Regions from separate parts of the Paenibacillus sp. 01T443 genome, predicted to be linked through region 2. Evidence: a T-box and tRNA genes for the amino acid it is inferred to sense, from the RefSeq annotation. Region 2 holds a T-box; the other holds one or more tRNA genes.
The links. The T-box of region 2 lies ahead of metG (methionine--tRNA ligase). A T-box ahead of a tRNA ligase gene usually reads a tRNA of that ligase, here a tRNA-Met.

Region 1: it encodes a tRNA-Met, which carries the amino acid that the T-box ahead of metG (methionine--tRNA ligase) is inferred to sense. The anticodon was not compared.

What each region holds. Positions count from the first base shown of each region.
Region 1 covers NZ_JBFTPE010000008.1:347,063-350,472, reverse strand. The annotation lists gene AC1DLI_RS15520 (ABC transporter substrate-binding protein) at 1-560, shown strand, start outside; gene AC1DLI_RS15515 (2'-5' RNA ligase family protein) at 625-1,137, opposite strand; gene AC1DLI_RS15510 (hypothetical protein) at 1,374-1,538, shown strand; tRNA gene AC1DLI_RS15505 (tRNA-Met) at 1,647-1,723, shown strand; tRNA gene AC1DLI_RS15500 (tRNA-Ile) at 1,761-1,837, shown strand; tRNA gene AC1DLI_RS15495 (tRNA-Leu) at 1,859-1,944, shown strand; gene AC1DLI_RS15490 (YolD-like family protein) at 2,531-2,737, shown strand; gene AC1DLI_RS15485 (hypothetical protein) at 2,779-2,982, shown strand; gene AC1DLI_RS15480 (hypothetical protein) at 3,145-3,408, shown strand.
Region 2 covers NZ_JBFTPE010000001.1:387,795-391,204, reverse strand. The annotation lists gene AC1DLI_RS01930 (hypothetical protein) at 247-471, shown strand; gene AC1DLI_RS01925 (Fur family transcriptional regulator) at 550-987, shown strand; gene yidD (membrane protein insertion efficiency factor YidD) at 1,005-1,244, shown strand; T-box leader at 1,310-1,591, shown strand; gene metG (methionine--tRNA ligase) at 1,646-3,410, shown strand, end outside.

The DNA.
Region 1 (3,410 bases), on a different contig from region 2:
ATATCAATGAGCTCAAAAAAGCATCGGATAACGCATCGAAAATTAAAGATTTCGAGCCTGTTGATTGGGACGTTGTTACGGTACCGGTTCATCCGAACGATCCAGAGGTCGGCGGCAACATTTATCTGAGCCAATTGATGGGTATTAACAGTAAAGCGCAAAATGATAAAGATGCATGGGAGTTCATCAAATTTTCGAACAGCAAGGAATGGGCTAAGCTGAAGTCGAGAAGCTTGTACGAGATGGTTGCCCGCAAGGAGTTCTTGACGCCAATCGGAGGCTTGCAATACAACATGGACGCTTTTACTTCCCTTAAGCCGCTTCCTCCAACGAGCACGGATTCCGAAAAAATATTCCGCGAGAAACCAGGTATTTGGGAAGCGCAGCAACCAGGCAACGAGTTATTCCAAGAAGTGATTAAAAAGACGAAAACAGCAAAAGAAGCGCTTGCCGAGTGGGAAACCCGCGGTAACGCTGTGCTGGAACGCTTGAAAACGAACCCTAACGGTGGCGTAGACGGCGGTGGCGGCGCAATTGACATTATGCCAGTACCAAGATAACTAATACAATAAAAAGCCCGCAAACGATCCTAGCGTCGTTTGCGGGCTTTTTCCTACTATAAGGCTAACCTCTTAGAAGAAACGACTGATAGGCGGTCCAGGAGCCGTTATCGGTCTGATAAAGCAAGTGTACGCGATCTATTCTCGAAGATAGGTCAATGACCTGCATGCGTAGGTTGCCATATACATCATGAAGTTCATCTGCAGAGAGCTCTTGCCCAATAGTGACATGCGGCGTGAATACATACTTAGGCTCTGCGATAGTCATAGGTCCGCTGCAAACCTTATCATGGAGCTGCTGCATGGGGACTGTGTCCTGAAGCGCAAGGTAAAGCACGTGATTGACCGGATAGAAGGTAGAGACCCGGTTCAATTGAATGGAGAACGCAGGCATCGCGGATGTGATTTGCTCTAAATGGTTCACAGCTGCCTGCAGCTCGTCATCCGACCACTCCTCAGCTTCTCTTAGCGTTAGATGAGCAGGAATGGCTGAGTAATGCGGATCAAGCCGTCTTCGCCAGCTATTCGCGAAATCCTGTACATGTTTTTCCGGAAAAACGACGACACCATATAACATGGTCTTCAGCTCCTTCAAAATGACCTAATTTGAGTATACCCGATTTGTATAAAATTTAAGAAGTTGAAAAATTCATCATTTTTGAACTTAAGGAGAGGCGAATGGGATTCATGTGATTGTAAAGGCTTATGGTTATGTTTACTTGTATTATCTCATGTTTGGGGTATCCTAATGGCTACAACCTTTATTGAGGCAGCGACATGCTGTTTATCCTATAAAACAGTGGAGGGATTCGCATGAGATGGGTGTACTGGGTTCGCCTATACGAGACGAAATTTCAAGCGGGGTGCCTAGTTAGAAGAATGGAAAACGACTGGTGGGTTCACGGCTACGAAAGTCCCCGTGAAGTCGAAGTTTTTCGGTCGCGCAAGGGGCGGTTCGGGGTCAGATTTATTCCTTAAAAAAGAATAAAAAATAAAATAGAATATTTTGCTTGACTTAAATCATGCTCATATAGTATATTATTTTATGTCGCCATTTCAAGAAGCTTTGCTCAAATGGATATACGTCGCGGGGTGGAGCAGCCCGGTAGCTCGTCGGGCTCATAACCCGAAGGCCGCAGGTTCAAATCCTGCCCCCGCAACCAACCTTTCGATGAATACGTTGAAATATACGTTTTTCGAGGGCCCTTAGCTCAGTTGGTTAGAGCGGTCGGCTCATAACCGATTGGTCGGGGGTTCGAGTCCCTCAGGGCCCACCATAAGCAAAACCTTCACAACATGCCGGGGTGGCGGAACTGGCAGACGCACAGGACTTAAAATCCTGCGGTGGGTGACCACCGTACGGGTTCGATTCCCGTCCTCGGCATACCTCGAAAACCTTGAGATTTCAATGGTTTTCACGAAGTACATAATACCATTCAATAATAATTTATTGAATGGTAAAAGGAAGCAGCACCTCATAAACGCAGTTTACTCGTTGAAAAACGAATGAATCGCGAAGAGGTGCTTTTTTCTTTGTCCGAAAAGCTCTATCCAGTCTGACGAAAGAACACGATAGCGGTAACTAGTTAAGATGTTGTAAACAATCCAATTGAATTTGAAGATTTAATGCGGCAACAGCTAGATTTAATTAGAAGTTGTCTTATTCGTAATTTATTTGGACTTACACTGACTTGCTACAGGGATGTTCTTATAATGCTCGTTAGTATGTTGGAGAAGAGAGGAATTAAACGTTTAATTGATGTTAATGCAGGTTCAATCTATGAGTGTGTTTCAGCCAAGAGAGATGAAGGAGCTGTAGACGCGCAAAAGACAGGTAATTAAATAACATCAATAAAGCCGATTTCCTTCTGAACTAGGGGGGAAGTCGGTTTTATTAATTTTGTTTCCATCAAGTCATTATTGATAATAGAACAAGTGTTTGCATATAATAAATACACCAATCTACAAGGATGGTGTATTCGATGAGAAAGAAGTTAGTAGCAAACAGTTTATGGGAATCAAGTCGTATGATGCTGCCGGAGCATATTGTGAGCATAAATGAACATGCATACCAACAAAAGAAACGATCACGAATTCATCTTGATGAACAGGAATGGGAGAGTATCTCAAAGGCCGTTGAGAAGCGTAGATCAGTTAAAAGGTCGTATTATGATTGATGGAGAATGGTTCTAAATCAAAGACATCGAAGGTGTCCAATTTGAGGATTGATCGTCAGAAACTAATCGAACATCTTGAGTTTAACGCTGAGCAACTTCGATTGAAGATTGATGGCTATGATGAAGCGAAAAGCATCGATAGCGGAATGATTCTGATGTGGGTTGCAAAGAAGGTTATGCTCACTCATTTATTGGACGATTTGTATAAAGGGAAGTTTGACGAAAAAAAATCCGGTCACTCTTAAAAGTGGCTTTTTACATGCCTGAAGGAGCTGAACCGGTGAGAAACCTTACCGAAAATATTAGATCAATTTTCATTTGGAAACTATCCATTGGTTTTTTATTTTGTATAATGCTAAATAAAAAGTGACATACTTATATCCACATAAATATATGGAGGTCGTAATATGAGTGTCACGTTTTTTGGTCAGTTAAAAGATAGGAAACTGATACAAATCAGAGGAAATATTGAGATGATTAGAGAAGATATAGTGAAATTCGAAAATACTCTAAGGGAATATGAATATGTGTTGCCTCTGATACCTGATGGATTTGAAATGAAGAAACACATAATTGAAGAATATCAGATGCGTAAATCCATACATAGTGCATTAACAGATGAGGTTTCACGTCTTGAGAGTCAGTCAATGCTAACAATTGTTCCTAAATGACT
Region 2 (3,410 bases):
AGTGTGTTGAGTGTCATTAGTCGATGTAAGCAGTGTTTCTGCTTCGTTATTCATACTCGGAATTGTTTTTTTAATGCTAATTTTCGGATTGCTTAGCTTTGGAATTTTGCGCATGTTTCAGCAAAGATTTCGTACAGGCTGGGTTAGCTTTGCGGGAGCGGCCGTAAGTTTCGTCGTTTTTATGTTTATATTAAACAAGTGGTATCTATAGCCGTTCTATAGTTGATCACGAGCGGAGGTAAGAGCTTGACCTGGACATTGATCTGGTTTGTCGTTAACATGCTGTTTGTTGTATCCATTATTACTTATATGTTTATGCATCGTTCATACGCGGAAGCGAAGCGGCAATCTAACGACTCCGAACTCCATAAACGGTTAAATGCAAGGCGGGTGCTGGTTGGGATTTTGAGCGTCGTGCTATTCTTGGCGATGTCGGCCAGTTTTATGATTAATATGAGATTAAACGGTTAAAAGAAGGCTCTCATTGACGAGAGCTTTTTTTTTCGTCATTATGGAGATATACCATTTTTAGTCCGGAGGTTCGACATAATGCATACAATGGAAGACATTATACGACGCATGTCTAGTCAAGGATTGAGAATAACGGATCAAAGAAAAACGCTGGCGAAGCTGTTTTCGGAGACTCAGGGCTATTTGGCACCTAAAGAAGTCTATGAATATATGGGGAAATCCTATACAGGGCTCAGCTTTGATACTGTATATCGCAATCTTCGCGTCATGGAAGAGCTAGGCGTTTTGGAGCAGGTCATTTTCGAAGATGGCGGTAAGTTCAAACTGCACTGCAGAGAGCATGACCATCATCATCATATGATTTGCCTTCAATGCGGCATGACGTATCCGATCATCTTTTGCCCGATGGAACAAACCAGCGTACCCGATGATTTTCGCGTGGTGAAACATAAATTCGAGGTGTTTGGCTATTGCAAAGCCTGTATTCAAGAAGAGTCCGCGGTTAGCCAAGCTTAATGTCTAAAAATCGAGTCATGCGAAGAGTGACCCAGGCTCCGATCCATTTCTACCGCAAAGTTATTTCGCCACTCACGCCTCCTTCCTGCCGCTTCTATCCGACCTGTTCGATGTATGCGCTTGAGGCTATCGAAAAGCATGGGGCAGCCAAGGGGTCCTGGCTTGCGGTCAAACGAATTGCCCGCTGTCACCCGTTTAACTCCGGGGGATATGACCCCGTACCGCCAGTCAGTGAAGAGAGGGCAGATGCTCCTTGACAGGGAGGGGCTTATTTCGGTATATTTTGATTAATAAACGGTTAAAATGAATTCTAGGTTTCTTTATATATCCGTGGAACGGATAAGTATAATAGCAGAACCTTCGTAGAGAGCCGGGATTTATGGTGCAAGCCGGTAAGGGAAACTATTAGAAAATGGTCCGGGAGGATTCGCTTTCGAGTTGCAGCAGCATTAGGGGCTGGCAAGGGAGTGACGCGAAGCTAGCGTTATCGGCGTTAGCCGCCCAGCGGGCGGCACACGAAGCTTTCTTGAAATGTCGGTGAAAACGGTCATTTCCTGATTGAAATTTGGGTGGTACCGCGTGAGTTCAAACTCTCGTCCCATTATGGACGGGAGTTTTTTGCGTTTTTTTTTAACAAAATTAGGATGGGGGATTTCTGATGACTAAAAATAATAATTTTTACATTACGACGCCAATTTATTATCCAAGCGATAAGCTTCATATCGGCCATGCCTATACGACGGTGGCTGGCGATGCAATGGCACGTTACAAGCGGCTTCGCGGCTTTGACGTATGGTACCTGACTGGAACGGATGAGCATGGTCAGAAGATTGAACGCAAAGCGAAGGAGAAGGATCAGACTCCTCAGCAATTTGTGGACGATATCGTGGTAGGCATAAAGGATCTCTGGGAAAAGCTTGAAATCTCGAATGATGATTTCATCCGTACAACCGAGGAGCGCCATAAGTCTGTCGTGGAAAAAATATTCGCGCAGTTTGTGGAGCAGGATGATATTTATAAAGGAACTTATGAAGGCTGGTACTGTACGCCTTGCGAATCGTTTTTTCTAGAGCGTCAGCTCGACGACGGTAAATGCCCTGACTGTGGCCGACCAGTTGAACTCGTGAAGGAAGAGAGCTATTTCTTCCGCATGAGCAAATATGCCGATCGTTTGCTGCAGTATTACGAGGATAATCCGGATTTCATACAGCCGGAATCGCGTAAAAACGAAATGATCAACAATTTCATAAAACCGGGTCTTGAGGATTTAGCTGTATCACGGACGACGTTCGATTGGGGCGTAAAGGTTCCTGGAGATCCAAAGCATGTCATTTACGTGTGGATAGACGCCTTGTCGAACTATATAACAGCGTTAGGCTATGGCAATGAAGGCGGCGATCAAAAGTTCCGTGATTTCTGGCCTGCTGATGTTCATTTGGTCGGGAAAGAAATCGTTCGTTTTCACACGATTTATTGGCCAATCATGCTGATGGCGCTCGATTTGCCGCTACCTAAGAAAGTGTTTGCCCATGGCTGGCTTCTAATGAAGGATGGCAAAATGTCAAAATCCAAAGGGAATGTCGTTGATCCGGTCATGCTTATTGAGCGTTATGGCCTGGATGCTCTTCGTTATTACCTTTTGCGCGAAGTGCCATTCGGTGCCGACGGGACATTCACGCCGGAAAATTTTGTCGAGCGCATTAATTTTGATTTGGCAAACGACCTCGGCAATCTGCTTAATCGGACAATTGCGATGATCGATAAATATTTTGAAGGCGTTGTTCCGACATTTGCCGGCGTAGTGACGGATTTTGATGAATCCTTGCAGAAGCTGACTGGTGAAACGATAGACCAGGTTGAAGCTGCCCTTGAAAATATGGAGTTTTCTGTAGCTCTGGCTTCGTTATGGCAGCTTGTAAGCCGTACGAACAAATATATCGATGAAACGCAGCCGTGGGCTTTGGCTAAGGACGAGACTAAAAATGCTGAACTGGCATCGGTCATGCATCATCTTGCAGAATCACTGCGTATTGTTTCTATTTTGCTTCAGCCGTTCTTGACCCATTCCCCGCGGGAAATGTGGAAACAGCTAGGTCTGGTACAAGGCGAGTTAACGACATGGGAGAGCACCAAGCAATTTGGTTCCCTGCCAGACGGAATGAAAGTGATTAAAGGTTCGCCGTTGTTCCCGCGCCTGGATACGTTAGAGGAGTCTGCATTTATCGCTGCTGCGATGGGCGGGGGCACTCAGCCTGATCAGTCTGCCGAGCAATCGGTCGCTGCAAGTACGGAAACAAAAGCACCAAATGAAGCTTCGCAAGCACCAGTCGAGACCAAAGAAGAAATCGCAATTGATGACTTTGCTAAGGTTGAGCTGCGCGTTGCGCAGGTTATTGCTGCAGAACCCGTTCACAAGGCGGATA